DNA from 2 places in the Cellulosimicrobium sp. Marseille-Q8652 genome. Region 1 is predicted to be linked to the other one. Evidence: riboswitches for the same ligand, from Rfam matches in the RefSeq annotation. Region 1 holds a riboswitch; the other holds the start of a gene.
The links. A riboswitch is a leader RNA that binds a small molecule or an ion and turns the genes downstream of it on or off. The one in region 1 is predicted to bind thiamine pyrophosphate.

Region 1 (7,401 bases):
GCCCGCCGTGAGAGCCGGCTCGTCGAGCAGGAGGTGCGCGACGCCGTCGGGCGTCCCGAGCCCCCACAGCCCGACTCCGCCGTCCTCGAGGGCGCGCCGCACGACGAGCGCGTCGTCCCGCGCGCCGACGTCCAGGACCTCCCAGGCGTGCCCCTCGGCACGCACGACGGGATGATCGGCCCACCCCTCCAGCACCCGCGCAGCGCGCGAGACGCGCGAGGGCGCGCCGACCCGGTCGTCCCGGGCCGGCGCGCCCTGGCGCGACGTGCTGGTCGTCACTCCGCGGCGGCCGCCGGGAGGTTCCCGGGCTCCCCCTTCGCAGCGGGCTTGGCGTCGACGCCCGCCTCCTTGCGCTGCTCGGGCGTGATGGGCGCGGGCGCCTGGGTGAGCGGGTCGTAGCCCCCGCCGGACTTGGGGAACGCGATGACGTCGCGGATCGAGTCCGACTGCGTGAGCAGCGCGACGATGCGGTCCCAGCCGAACGCGATGCCGCCGTGCGGCGGGGCGCCGAACTTGAACGCGTCGAGCAGGAAGCCGAACTTCTCCTGCGCCTCCTCGGGCCCGATGCCCATGACGTCGAACACGCGCTCCTGCACGTCGCGGCGGTGGATACGGATCGAGCCGCCGCCGATCTCGTTGCCGTTGCAGACGATGTCGTAGGCGTACGCGAGCGCGTCGCCCGGGGAGGACTCGAACGTGTCGACCCAGTCCGGCGTCGGGGACGTGAACGCGTGGTGCACCGCCGTCCAGGCGGAGCTCCCGAGCACCACGTCACCCTCGTCGGCGGCCTCACCGGTCGGCTTGAACAGCGGCGCGTCGACGACCCACACGAACGCCCAGGCGTCCTCGTCGATCTGGCCGGTGCGCTTGGCGATCTCCTGGCGCGCGGCGCCGAGCAGCGCGCGCGACTCGGAGGTCTTCCCGGCGGCGAAGAACACCGCGTCTCCGGGCTGCGCACCCGTCGCGGCCTGCAGCCCCTCGCGCTCGGCGTCGGACAGGTTCTTCGCGACGGGGCCCGCGAGCGTCCCGTCCTCCTGGAAGGTCACGTAGGCCAGGCCGCGGGCGCCGCGCTGCTTGGCCCACTCCTGCCACGCGTCGAACTGGCGGCGCGGCTGCGAGGCCCCGCCGGCCATGACCACGGCGCCCACGTACTCCGCCTGGAAGACGCGGAACGGGGTGTCCTTGAAGTAGTCCGTGAGCTCGACGAGCGGGTTGCCGAAGCGCAGGTCCGGCTTGTCGCTGCCGTACAGGCGCATCGCGTCGTGGAACGTCATGCGCGGGATCGGCGTGGGGATCGTGTAGCCCACGAGCTCCCACAGCGCGACGAGGATCTTCTCCGCGAGCGCGATGACGTCGTCCTGCTCGACGAAGCTCATCTCGACGTCCAGCTGCGTGAACTCGGGCTGGCGGTCGGCGCGGAAGTCCTCGTCGCGGTAGCAGCGCGCGATCTGGTAGTACCGTTCCATGCCCGCGACCATGAGCAGCTGCTTGAACAGCTGCGGCGACTGCGGCAGCGCGTACCAGGAGCCGGGCGACAGGCGCGCGGGCACGAGGAAGTCGCGCGCGCCCTCGGGCGTGGAACGCGTGAGCGTCGGCGTCTCGATCTCGACGAAGTCCTCGGCGTCGAGCACGCGGCGCGCCGCCTGGTTGACCTTGGAGCGAAGGCGCAGCGCATGAGCCGGCGCGGGACGACGCAGGTCGAGGTAGCGGTGCTTGAGGCGCGCCTCCTCGCCGATCGTCTCGGTGTCCGCGAGCGCCGTCGACACCTGGAACGGCAGCGCCTCGGACGTGTTGAGCACGACGACGTCGTGCGCGAGGACCTCGATCTGGCCCGTCGGCAGGTTCGGGTTCTCGTTCCCGTCGGGGCGCCGGGACACCTCGCCCGTCACCTGGAGCACGAACTCGTTGCGCAGCGGGTGGGCCACGGACTCGTCCCGGATGACGACCTGGGCGATGCCCGACGCGTCGCGCAGGTCGATGAAGGCCACTCCCCCGTGATCGCGCCGACGGTCGACCCAGCCCGTGAGGGTGACGGTCTGACCGGTGTGCTCGGCCCGCAGTGAGCCGGCCGTGTGGGTGCGGAGCACGGAGTTCGTCCTTCCATGTCGTACGAGAGGTCGCGTGAGGAGTGGGGGCGCGACGAGCGCCCGTGCGAGTCTAGTCGCTGACGCACCCCGCCCCACCAGGAGGATCCCCATGCCGCGCACGATCGCCACCGCCCGACGGGTCGAGCTCGACGAGCTCGTGGAGCTGCTCCGCTCGCGCCACGACGGCGTGCTCGTCACGACCCGCTCCGACGGTTCGCCGCAGATGAGCCCGGTGACGTACGGGGTCGACGGCGAGGGGCGCGTCGTGGTGTCGACGTACCCGGAGCGGGCGAAGGCCGCGAACCTGCGCCGCCGGCCGCAGGCGTCGCTCCTGTCGCTCGGTCCGGGCTTCTCCGACCCGTGGGTGCAGGTGGACGGGACCGCCGAGGTGATCGAGCTGCCCGACGCGGTCGAGCCGCTCGTCGACTACTACCGCGCGATCTCGGGCGAGCACCCGGACTGGGACGAGTACCGCGCCGCGATGGTCGCGCAGGGCAAGTGCCTCGTGCGCGTAACGATCACCTGCTGGGGACCGGTCGCGACGGGCGGGTTCCCCCCGCGGCTCGCGGACGGGTGACGCGTCCCGTCTGCCGGGCGTAGCGTGCCGACCGTGCCGATCACGCTGTGCGTCCTGCTGTGGCCGACCGACGACGCCGACTCCCTCGCGCGGTACGAGGACGAGGTCCTGGCGCTCGTCCCCGCGCACGGCGGGCGCGTGGTGCAGCGCGTGCGCGCGCTGCCCGGCCAGGACCCGTCCGCGCCGTGCGAGGTGCAGGTCGTCGAGATGCCCGACGACGCGGCGCTGACCGCGTACATGACCGACCCGGCGCGCGTGGCGCTGGCCGACGTGCGCGACCGCGTCGTGGCACGGACGGAGGTCGTGCGCGTCGCCCCGGTGCCGAGCGGCACCGCCTGAGCAGGCCTCAGAACAGCACCTGCTCCACGCCGCCGCCCGCGAGGTCCAGCGCTCCGCCGTCGACCGGCATGCCGGCGAGCGCCCCGCCGGCCACCGACGGGGTGACCGGGCGGGCGAGGCTGCCGGCGGGGTACGCGCCGTCGACGGGCGGTTCGGTGACACCGGTCCCGCCGAGCTCCCCGCGCCGGAAGCGGCCGTCGACGCCCGACGGGCCCCGGTGGCCCGAGACGGCGAATCCCCGCGTCTCGAGCATCGGGCGCACACGGTCCCACAGCCAGGAGCGGTAGGCCTTGGAGGCGTACGTGCCGCGGTCGTAGACCCGTTCGTACCCGGGCACGAGGCGGGGGTGCTCGCGCGCGAGCCACGTCATGAACCACTCGCGAGTCCCGGGCTTGAGGTGCAGCGGGAGCACGGTGACGCCGGTGGCGCCCGCGTCCTTGACCGCGTCGAGGAGGTCGGTGAGCGACCGCGTGGAGTCCGTGAGCCACGGCAGCACGGGGGCGATCATGACACCGCACGGGAGCCCGGCCTCGCGGATCGTGCGGATCAGGTCGAGGCGTGCGCGAGGGCTGGGCGTGCCTGGCTCGACGGACGCCTGCAGCTCCGGGTCGAGCAGCGCGAGCGACACGCCGATCCCGACCTCGACGCGGGAGGCCGCGTCGGCGAGGAGCGGCAGGTCGCGGCGCAGGAGCGTCCCCTTGGTGAGGATCGACAGCGGCGCGCCGGAGTCCGCGAGCGCCGTGATGATCCCGGGCATGAGCCGGTAGCGTCCCTCGGCGCGCTGGTACGGGTCGGTGTTCGTGCCGAGGGCGACCGGCTCGTGCGTCCAGGACCTCTTCGTGAGCTCGGCGCGCAGCACGTCGTCGACGTTGACCTTGACGACGACCTCGCGGTCGAAGTCCTCGCCGGCGTCGAGGTCGAGGTACTGGTGCGTCGGCCGCGCGAAGCAGTTGTGGCTCACGACCCCGGCCGCGACGAAGTCGCGCGTCCCCGTGGTGATGTCGACGAGCTCGACGAGGTCGTCCGCGCCGCCGAGCGCCTCGAGCGACTCGACGCGCAGGGCGTCGTCGCCGGTGACGTCCTGCCCGAGGAGGGGCGAGGCGCCGGAGCCCTCCTCCGTCGCCGTGGCGGCGAGGTCCCGCAACCCGCTCCGTCCCGGGCCGACGAGGACGTCCCCGAGCGCCAGGTGGGCGCGGTGGCCCGCGCCTGCCACGACGTGGCGCCAGCCCCGCTCGGTGAGGAACCGGTGGTCGCCGCTCGCGACGAGCCGCGTGCCGTCGGCGAGCGTCACCCGGTAGGCGCGCTTGCGCGTGGTCCAGCGGTCGAGGACGCGCGTGCGGACGTACCGGCGGTAGGCGCCGTGCGCCTGGGTGCCGACGATCTCGTCGCCGACCCGGAGCTCGCCGACCGGCCGCTGGGTCCCGTCGGCGAGGAGCACGGGGGTGTGCGGGCTCAGGCAGTACGAGCAGGCGTGGCTGCAGCCGCGGTACGGGTTGACCGTCCAGCGGAACGGCATGCGCGACATCGCGGGCACCTTCGACAGCGCGCTCTTCGCCGTCACCTCGTGGAACGTGATCCCCGCGAACTCGGGCGTGCGCACGCTGCGCACGAGGCCCACGCGCTCCAGCCCCGGGAGCGCGCCGTCGTCCGCGCCGATCGCCTGTCCGTCCCACCGCACCCGCATATTCGAACAGGTGTTCGATCGAGTGTCAAGACACGCCTGCGCCGCCGGGCGGGGCTCCCCCCACACCGTCCCGCGGGGTGAGACGCCGGGATTGTCCTCCCGCGGCGCAGGCCCTAGGGTCGGGCCCGAACGCCCCCGGGGAGCGCACGAGCGCTGAGAGTGCAGGCCGGACACCCGTCCCCCCTGCAGACCCGTGGAACCTGATCTGGTTCGTACCAGCGAAGGGAGCAGGGCCGACGTCACCGTCCCCTGCGCGCTCGCACCCGCGCGCCCCGTGCGCCGGGCCGGGTGCGCGGGCGAGCGGTGGTGCGCCGTCGTGCACCCCTCGGTGCGGGGGCCCGACGGAGGGAGCCCGCATGACCGAGTCCCGCACCACGCAGCCGACCACGAGCAGTCCCCGCCCGGGTGCGAACGGCCCGCGCCCCGCACGGCGCGGCCTCACCCTGCACGAGACGGTCCTCGTCGCCGTCCTCGGCGTCGTCTTCGGGTTCGTCTACTGGGCCGTCGTGCAGCTGTGGGCGCCGCTGCAGCTCGCCATGGGACCGTTCGCGGACCTCGCGTCGAACGTGCTGGCCGGGGCGTGGATCGTCGTCGGTCCGCTCGCGACGTACGTCGTGCGCAAGCCGGGCGTCGGCATCCTCGCCGAGACGCTCGCCGCCCTCGTCGAGGTGGTCTTCCTCGCCTCGCCCGCGGGCCCGCTCCTGCTCGTCGTGGGGCTCGTCCAGGGCGCCGGGGCCGAGCTCGCGTTCGCGCTCACGCGCTACCGCCGCTTCGGCTGGGGCGTGTTCGTCGCTTCCGGCGTGAGCGCGGCGCTCGTCAGCTACGCCTTCAACGCCGTGCGGTTCGGCTGGCTCGGGCAGGACTACGCGATGCTCCGCCTCGGGATCCAGGTCGTCTCGTGCGTCGTGCTGTGCGGCGTCGCGGCACGGCTCCTCGGGGACGCGCTCGCCCGCACGGGGGCCCTCGACGCGTTCGCGATCGGGGCGGAGCCCCGTGGCTGAGCCCGTGGGCCTCGGGGCCACCGCGCCCGACGCGGTCCGCGCAGCCGGCCTGTCCGTCACCCTGGGCCGTCTCGACGCGCGCGTGCTCGACGACGTCCACGTCACCGTGCCCGCCGGCACCGGCCTGCTCGTGCTCGGCCCGTCCGGCTGCGGCAAGTCGACGCTCCTGCGCGCCTTCGTCGGGGTGGTCCCGCACACGCTGCCCGGGACCGTGTCCGGCGACCTGCACGTCGTCGGGCACGACCCGCGCGACGTCACCCCGGCCCGGCTCGCGGCGCACGTCGGCCTCGTCCAGCAGCGCCCGGGCGACCAGCTGTGCCTCGCGCGCGTCGACGACGAGCTGCGGTTCGCGCTCGAGAACCGCGGCGTGGACCCCGACGCCTTGGACGCCCGCGCGTGGGCCGCGCTCGACGCCGTCGGCGCGGCCCACCTGCACGAGCGCGCGACCTCCGCGCTCTCGGGCGGCGAGGCGCAGCGCGTCGCGCTCGCCGCGGCGCTCGTCGCCGACCCCGACCTCGTCGTGCTCGACGAGCCGACGGCCCTCCTCGACCCCGCGGCGGCGCACGACGTCGGCGCCCTCGTCGCGGCCCTCACCGGCGCTCCGTCGGCGCCCATCGACGACCTGTCGCGCGCGCGGCCGGTGCCCCGGGCCGTCGTCCTCGTGGAGCACCGGCTCGACGAGCTCGGCACCCTGCCCGGCGCGACGCTCGTGCTCGGGAGGAACGGCCGCGTCCTCGCGCACGGGCCCACCGACCGGGTCCTGCGCGAGCACGCCGACGAGCTCGCCGCCCTCGGGTGCTGGTTGCCGCTCGCGGTCCGGCTCGAGGCCGCGGGCGCGCCGGGCCCGCTCGGCACGCCCGAGACCGACGCCTGGCTCGCCGACCTCGCCGGGGCGGCGCCCGCCGAGGCGCCCCGGCACCGGGCGGCTCCGGGGGCCGGCGACCCGGTGGCGCTCCGCGCCCGCCGCCTCGCGGTCCACCGCGGCCCGCGTCCGGGCCGTGCGGGCCGTGCGGGCCGTGCGGCACGTGCGGGACGCGACGGCGTGCCGGTGGTGCGCGACGTCGACCTCGACCTCCGTGCGGGCGAGGTGCTCGCCGTCGTGGGGCCGAACGGTGGCGGGAAGTCGACGCTCCTGCGCGGCCTCGCGGGGCTCGAGCGCACCACCGGCGAGGTCACGACCACGGCGAGCGAACCCGTCGCCATGGTCTTCCAGGACCCCGAGCACCAGCTCCTCGCCCGCACCGTGCGCGACGAGGTCGCCTGGTCGGCCCGCTGCGCGGGCCTGACCGACCTCGACGTCCGCGTCGCACGGTCCCTCGAGACGTTCTCCCTCACAGCGCTCGCCGACGCGAACCCCTACCGGCTCTCGGGCGGCGAGCAGCGTCGCCTCTCCCTCGCCACCGCGACCGTCCTCGACCCGGCCGTCCTGCTCGCGGACGAGCCGACGTTCGGTCTCGACCGTGCCCAGGCGGCGGCGACCGCGCGCGTGCTGCGTGGCCGGGCGGACGCCGGCGGTGGCGTGGCCGTCGTCACGCACGACCTCGCCCTCGTCGCCGAGATCGCCGACCGCGTGGCGGTCGTCGTGGACGGCGAGCTCGTGGCGCTCGGCACGCCGGCCGCGGTGCTCGGCGACGACGCGCTCTGCGCGCGCGCCGGGCTCCGCAGGCCCCCGCTGCTCGAGTGGTGGGCGCGCACGGGACGCGGCCTCGGCGT
Region 2 (7,401 bases), on a different contig from region 1:
CGTCGAGCCCGAGCGGCCGGTCGAGCGTGACGAGGAAGCCGAAACCGACCGTCACCGCCGACACCCCCAGCGGGAGCATGAACAGGGAGTCGAGCGCGCCGATCGCCCGCCGGCCCGTGCGCGAGCGCGGTCGCCGGGACACGACGAGCGCGACGAGCCCCCCGATCGCCACCGCGAGCAGCGTCGCGAGCGTCGCCGTGCGCAGCGAGTTCGCGGCGGCCTCCCACACGGTGACGGACAGCGCGTTGCGACCGCCCGTCGTGCCGAGGTTCGCGTAGTTGTCGAGGCCCCAGCCGCCGCCCGGCACGCGCAGGGACCGCACGACGAGCGTCACGAGCGGCAGACCGACGAGCACCACGACCACGACGGCGGTCAGCGCGGCCGGCAGGAGGTCGCCGCCGGGCCGGCCGCGGACCGGTCCGCCGGCGGGCCCGCGCTGCCACAGGCGCAGCGGGTGCGCGGCGCTCGACGCGGCGGTGAGCGTCAGCGCCCGCTCCCGCTTCGCGCGCGCGCGGTTCGCGACCGCGAGCGCGGCCACGACGACGGCGAGCTGCACGACGGACAGCACCGCGGCGGTGCGCAGGTCGAGGAACTGCGTCGTCTGGATCCAGATCTCCGTCTCGATCGTCCCGTACCGGATGCCGCCGAGGACGAGGACGACGCCGAACGCCGTCGCGCAGAAGAGGAACACGATCGACGCCGCGCTCGCGATCGCCGGACCCAGCGCGGGCAGGGTCACCGTCCGGAACGCGCGCCACGGCGTCGCCCCGAGCGCGCGGGCCGCCTGCTCCGCGCGCGGGTCGAGGTGCTCCCACAGCCCGCCGACCGTGCGCACGACGACCGAGTAGTTGAAGAACACCAGCGCCACGACGATCGCCGCGAACGTCCCGTCGAGCCGCAGGAAGCCGAGCGGCCCGCCCTCGACGAGGAGCGTGCGGAAGGCGACGCCCACGACGACCGTGGGCAGCACGAACGGCACGGTCACGACGGCGCGCAGCACGCGACGCCCGCGGAACCGGCACCGGTACAGCACGTACGCGCCGGGCACGCCGAGCAGGAGCGAGAACGTCGTCCCGAGCACGGCCTGCCACAGCGTGAGCCCGACGATCCGCCACGTCCGCGGGTCCGAGAACACCTCCGCGAACCCCGACAGGTCGAGACCGCCGTCGGCCCCGACGAACCCGCGCGCCACGAGCGCCAGCACGGGCCACGCGAAGAACACCGCGAGGAAGACCAGCGGCACCGCCGCAGCGACGCCCCAGAGCACGCCGCGCCCGACGGCGCCCCGCACCAGGGGCCCGGGACCGGGACGGGTCAGTCGACGACCGTCGCCGTCCACGCCTTGATCCACTCGTCGCGGTGCGCGTCGATCTCCTCGGGCGCGACCTCGAACGGCTCGTCGGAGAGCGGCGCGAACTGCTCCCACTCGGCGGGCAGCGCGACGGTGTCGTCGACGGGGTACATGTACATCTGGCCCGGCACGTCGGCCTGGAACGCCTCGCTCACGAGGAAGTCCACGAGCTGCTGCGCGCCCTCCGGGTTCTCGGCGCCCGCCAGCACGCCGGCGTGCTCGACCTGGCGGAAGCAGGTCTCGAGCAGCGCGCCCGTCGTCGACGACGTCCCGTCCTCGGCGACCGTGAACGCGGGCGACGTGGAGTACGACAGCACGAGCGGCCGGTCGCCCGCGCCCTCGCCCCCGGAGAAGTCGACGGAGTACGCGTCGGACCAGCCGTCGACGACCTTGACGCCGTTCTCCCGCAGGTCGGCCCAGTACTGCTCCCAGCCGTCCTCGCCGAACGCGCCGACGGTCGCGAGGAGGAACGCGAGCCCGGGCGACGACGTCGCGGGGTTGGTGACGACGAGGAGGTCTCGGTACACGGGGTCGGCCAGGTCCTCGAGGGTCTCGGGCTCCGGGACGCCGGCCTCGGTGAACCACGCGTGGTCGACGTTGACGCACACGTCGCCGACGTCGACGGGCGTGAGCTCGCCGTCGCCGACGGCGTACTGCTCCGCGGACGCCGGGAGGTCGGCGGGCGTGTACGGGTCGAGCACGCCCTCGTCGATCGCGCGCGTCGCGAACGTGCTGTCGATCCCGAAGACGACGTCGCCGAGCGGGGAGCCCTTCGTGAGGACGAGCTGGTTGACGAGCGCGCCGCCGTCGCCGGGCGCGACCTGCTCGACCGTCAGGCCGCTCTCCTCCTCGAACGCGGCGAGCACCTCGTCGCTCACGGCGAACGAGTCGTGCGTGACGAGCGTGACGGTGCCGCCCCCCGATGCCGCGTCGCCGCCGGCGTCACCGCCCGCGTCGCCGTCGCTCCCGCACGCGGCGAGCGCGAGGAGCGCGAGCGTGGTCCCCGCGGCGAGCGCGGCGGTGCGGGCGGGCCCGGCGGTGGCTCGCCCGGCGGTGGTGGCCCTGGTCGTGTGCTGCACGTGTCCTCCCTGGACGTTCAGGAGGGGTCCAACCGCCGGGTCGGCACGGGGCCGACGCCGACGGGTGATCGAGATTCCCGACTTCCTCCACCGGTGCTAACCGGATCAGGTTCGAGGGTCTGCGGTGGTCCGCACTCTCAGCTCCCGGGGAGCTCCCCTGTCGTTCCCGGCGAGCGTACACCGCGGTCGCCGCCGCACGGCGTCGACGCAGGCCAGGGACTACGGTGGTGCGCAGCACACCGGCCCGAGGCCGGACCGCCGACCCGATGGAGGAGCACCCGTGCCAGACACCGAGGAGAAGGCCACTCTCGCCGTCAAGGTGGGGACCGTCGCCCTGACGTTCGCCGCCGGCTGGGCGGCGCAGAAGCTCGTCACGCTCGTGTGGGCGAAGGTCACGGGGCACGACGCGCCGAAGGACCTGGACGACGAGGAGGTCGGCATCGTCTCGGCCGTCACGTTCGCGGCCGTCGCCGCCGGGGTCGGTGTCCTCGCCCGGCGGTTCGCCGGCAAGGAGGCCAAGCGCGTCGTGACGCGCTTCCTGTCGTAGTACTCGGCGCGGCCCGGGTCGGGGGCCGCCGCGCAGCCCGGGTACCCTGGCGCGCGTGACGGCCCCCGTCCCGATGACCTCACCGCCCTCGCCGGACACCGGCCCCGGGCCGACCGGCCCGTCCGTGCTGCGCGCGGGATCGCACGTGCTCGTCGACGCGGGACGGCTCCTCGTGCGGCACTGGCCCGCGCTCGTCGCGGTGGCGGTGCTCGCGCAGGTGGCTCACGAGCTCGCGCTGCGGGCCGCGCTCGCGGTCGCGCCGTCGTCGGGAGAGCTCGGGCTGCTCGTGCTGTGCCTCTCGCCCCTCGCGACGGTCGTCGGGATCGTCGTCATGCTCCACGTCCTGCGCCGGGAGCCGCGGGACGACCGCGACCGCATCGAGGTGCGTGCGCTGCTCGGGTCGATCGCGTCGGTGCTCGTCCCGTACCTCGTCATCTACGAGTTCTACGGCGGCCTGTCGTCCGACTGGCAGGCGTACGTCGACTCCGCCGCGCTCGACCACGCGTTCGCCGCGGGTGCGGGGATCCAGACCGCCGACCCGGTCCCCGAGGGCTTCGGGCTCACCGTCGTGCTCCTCGTGGCCGGCGCGCTGCTCGCCCGCAGCGTCCTCGAGCGCGTCGCGAGGCGCATGGAGCGGGGCGTCGTCGAGGCGGGCGGGGAGGCCCGGCGCAGCGCCCGCACGGCCGCCGTGCGCATCCTCGCCGGGTACTGCGAGGTCGTCTGGATCGTCATCGGCGCCTTCACCGTGACGGCGGTCGTCGGGCGCGTCCGGGAGTGGTGGGCGTCGCGCGTCGTCGTCGTCGAGGTGACGACGTGGTGGGACGGCGTCGTCGCGCGCGTGGACGTCCTCCAGCCGCTCGTCGCCGCCTTCGGCCCGACGACGTCGCTCCTGCTCGCGGGGATCGTCACCGGGCTCGTGGTCCCGCTCGCGTGGCTGACGCTCGGGACGATCGTCTACGGCGTCGAGGCGATCGACGTCGTCGACCCCGTGCACGCGCCGGCCGACGCCACGGGGCGGACCGCCCGCGTCGTCGACCGGTTCAACCGCACGCTCGGCACGAGCGGTGCGCGCAGGGCGTGGGAGCTCATGCTGGACCCGGGCCGGCGCTTCGGCGGTCTCGTCGGCGCGCTCGGCATGCTCTGGCGGAGCAGGTGGAGCGCGGTGCTGCTCTTCTGCGTCGCGTTCGCGCTGCTCACGCTCGCCGAGCAGGTCGTCCTCACGGCGGCCCAGGCCGTGCTCGGCCAGCCCGGGATCGTCGTGTGGCGCGCGGTGATCGACCCGCTCGAGACCGTCGCGACCGTCGCCGTCCAGGTGCTCACGACCGTGCTGCTCGCCGCCGCCGCCGACGCGCTGCTCGCGAACCTCGGCCTGCCGTCGGCCCTGCGCACGCGCCGCCCCCGCACGGCGCCGAGCTCCACCTCAGTCGGCTGATACGACCGTCGCCCGCGGCCCGGTGTCCCGGACGCTCTCGCCCCGCGTCGCGCCGAGCAGCGCGGCCGCGACGGCGTCCCGGATCTCGGTGTCCGTGAGCGCGTGGTCCCGCGCGAGCCGCACGAAGCGCACCGCCGCGTCGGTGACCACGGCGCGGTCGAGCGTCGCGGCGGGCGCGGTGACGAGGGTCCCGACCCGGCGGCGGGTCGTGACGAGCCCCGCCGCCTCGAGGTCGCGGTAGGTCCGGGCGACCGTCCCCGGCGCGATACCCAGGTCGTTCGCGAGCGCCCGTACGGTCGGCAGGCGCTGGCCGTCCGCGAGGTCGCCCGCCGTGACGAGCGCGGCGAGCTGCGCGCGGAGCTGCTCGTAGTGCGGTGTCGAGGAGTCGAGGTCGATGCGGACGGCGAGGCTCACGCGGGAGTCTCCGCAGGCTCGCGCTCGGCCGCCGGCGCGGGCGCCGGGTCGCGCGCCGGCCACACGGCGACGGTGAGCGCCACGAGGACGACGACGAGCCCGACGACGAGCAGGGCGTTCCCGGCGACGACGTGGCCCGGGCTCAGCCCGGGGCCGGTCCGGACGTCGTCACCGTCCCCCAGCACCAGCCAGCGCAGCGAGAGCCCGCCCACGGCGACCAGGCCGCCGAGCGTCAGGCCGAGCACGAGCTGCGTGACGCGCTCGACGCGGCGGGCGACCCGACGTCGCAACCACATGTCCCACTCCTCGGAGACGTCCTCGACCGCCGGTCGGGACGCGACGAGGCGCAGCACGACCTCGGAGACGACGACGGCGACGACCGCCGCGACGACGACCGGCACCGTCCACAGCCAGCCGGGGAACGGTGCGACGGTGTACGCCTCGTACGGTCCCGTGCCGCGCGAGATCGAGCGCGGGCCGTCGGACAGCAGCCCGAAGGCCACGCCCGCCACGACGATCCCCCCTCCCCATCCCCAGGCGACGCGCCGGGTCGTGCCCGGGACGACGTCGGCGGCCGAGCGCGCGACGAGCCGCGCCTCGCGCTGCCGGTGCAGCGGGCGGGGCCACGTGAGCTCGCCGACGGCGTGGACCCCGAGCGCGGCGACGAGCGCGACCAGCGGTAGGACGGCTGCGACGCGAGCGCCGAGTCCCGCCAGACCGAGGTAGAGGTACAGCGGCGGGAGGGCGACCCCTGCGGCGACGAGCAGCGCCGCCCCGGCGCTCGTCATCGCCGCGTGCCGCACCGCGCGCCCGCCCGCCGTGCTCGGGACGACGGCGCGCCGCCCGTCCCACCACAGGGCGCCGGCCACGACCGCCGCCGCGAGCAGCCCGAGGTCGACGGCGAGCGCGACCGGCAACGGCAGCGGGTTACCCAGCATCCACGACACCCAGCTCACGACGGCACCTCCACAGGAAGACTATTGATCATGAACTATGATCAATAGTCTCCGGGCTGTCAACCGGGCCGCCCTCGCGACGACCTCCTCGCGGGGAGGAGCGCCCGCCGACCTCCCGGAAGCCCCGTCACCAGCCGGCTCCTGCTGCGCGGTCCGAGGAGCCCGGCGGGCGCGGCACGGCAGGGCGCGCGATCAGCGTGCGGGCAGCGACCAGTAGTCCGGCAGGAGCCCCGGCTCGACGAGGCGCACCTCGGCGGGCTCCGCGTCGTCGGGCGTGAGGACGTAGTGCGTGGCGCGGCTCGACACGGCCCCCGTGCACACCGGCGGGTCGGTCACCGGCATGCCGGGCAGCGACGACGCGCCCGCGATGAACTGCCGGCCGGACGTGTCGAGCAGCACGAGCTCGCACGCGGAGTACACCTCCTCGGCGCTCGCCGGGCCGGGCGTGGCGTCCGAGCGGACCGACAGGTCGACGGCCCACAGCGTGTACCCGTCCGGAGCCTCGACGCGGCCGCCGTAGCCGTCGTCGAGCCAGTCGACGGTCTCGACCCCGGCGAGGCGGGCCCGCACGTCGCCGACCTGCGTCCAGCCCTCGTCGTCCGCCGCGTGGCCGCGGTGCGGCTCCGCCACCCACCACCCCTGCACGGCGTCGGAGCGCCAGGTGAGCGCGCCGAGCGCCGCGAGCGCGACCGCGAGCACGACCAGCCACCAGCGGTTCGCCCGCCACCATCCGACGCCGCCGACGCCGCCGACGCCGCCGACGCCGCCGACGCTCAACCGCCCCACCCGCCCGGGACGAGCGCCGGCTCGAGCATCTCGACGGTGTCGCCGTCGGCCGGCGGTCCGACGCGACCGAGGTCGACCTCGGCGACGGCCTGCGGGCGGTCGACGTCCGCGTCCTGGTGCTCCGTGAGCACGCGCAGCACGACGTCCCCCTCGAGCGCCTCGGCCGGCACCTCGACGACGACGGTCCCCGCCTCGGGGACGTCCGGGTCCACGAACGTGGTCATCATCCGGTTGCTCACCCGGTGCGAGGCCTCGTGGTCACGACCGTCGGCGTCACGCAGCTCCAGCACCTCGATGCCGGCCTCGCGCGTCGTGCCGGACACCGCGAGGTCGACGGCGACCCAGACGCCGTCGGTCGCGAGCGTGTCGAAGCCGTCCTCGAGCACCGTGCCGGTACGGACGTCGTCGACCCGCACGCGCAGGGGCCCCGCCGTGACCACCTCGCCCACCGCACCGCGCGTCGTCGTCGTCGTGAGCGTGGGCCACCACGTGTCGACGCGCGAGACCGCCGCGCCGACCACGACGGCGAGGACGAGCAGGGCGACGGTCGCGACCCGGTCGCCGCGCCGCGGCCGCGAGGTCGCGGGCGCAGCGGACGGCGCGGACGGCGCGGACGGCGCGGACCCGACGAGGGTCTCCTCGGTGGTCTGGTCGCTCACCAGCCGACCTCCTCCTCCGGCGGGTCCACGACCTCCGCCGGCACGTCGCCGGGAGGGACGTCCACGAGCACGACCGCGCCCGTCTCGGCCCACCGGCGACCGCCGCCGATCGTCATGTCGCGGTACCGGGACACGGGCAGGGTCACGGTGAGCGGCTCGTCGGGCGTGACCGGCCCG

Region 2: it holds a riboswitch for thiamine pyrophosphate, as region 1 does, so the genes downstream of both, ACWPWV_RS09440 (thiamine ABC transporter substrate-binding protein) here and ACWPWV_RS16415 (ECF transporter S component) in region 1, are expected to answer to the same signal.

The regions. Positions count from the first base shown of each region.
Region 1 covers NZ_CBCOPS010000002.1:1,439,092-1,446,492, forward strand. The annotation lists gene ACWPWV_RS16390 (GNAT family N-acetyltransferase) at 1-165, opposite strand, end outside; gene aspS (aspartate--tRNA ligase) at 276-2,087, opposite strand; gene ACWPWV_RS16400 (PPOX class F420-dependent oxidoreductase) at 2,197-2,664, shown strand; gene ACWPWV_RS16405 (hypothetical protein) at 2,698-3,003, shown strand; gene ACWPWV_RS16410 (Rv2578c family radical SAM protein) at 3,011-4,681, opposite strand; TPP riboswitch at 4,814-4,933, shown strand; gene ACWPWV_RS16415 (ECF transporter S component) at 5,044-5,688, shown strand; gene ACWPWV_RS16420 (ABC transporter ATP-binding protein) at 5,771-7,401, shown strand, end outside.
Region 2 covers NZ_CBCOPS010000001.1:2,123,775-2,131,175, reverse strand. The annotation lists gene ACWPWV_RS09445 (ABC transporter permease) at 1-1,339, opposite strand, end outside; gene ACWPWV_RS09440 (thiamine ABC transporter substrate-binding protein) at 1,315-2,430, opposite strand; TPP riboswitch at 2,496-2,599, opposite strand; gene ACWPWV_RS09435 (DUF4235 domain-containing protein) at 2,711-2,977, shown strand; gene ACWPWV_RS09430 (hypothetical protein) at 3,033-4,409, shown strand; gene ACWPWV_RS09425 (GntR family transcriptional regulator) at 4,398-4,823, opposite strand; gene ACWPWV_RS09420 (hypothetical protein) at 4,820-5,779, opposite strand; gene ACWPWV_RS09415 (hypothetical protein) at 5,972-6,556, opposite strand; gene ACWPWV_RS09410 (hypothetical protein) at 6,553-7,224, opposite strand; gene ACWPWV_RS09405 (hypothetical protein) at 7,221-7,401, opposite strand, start outside.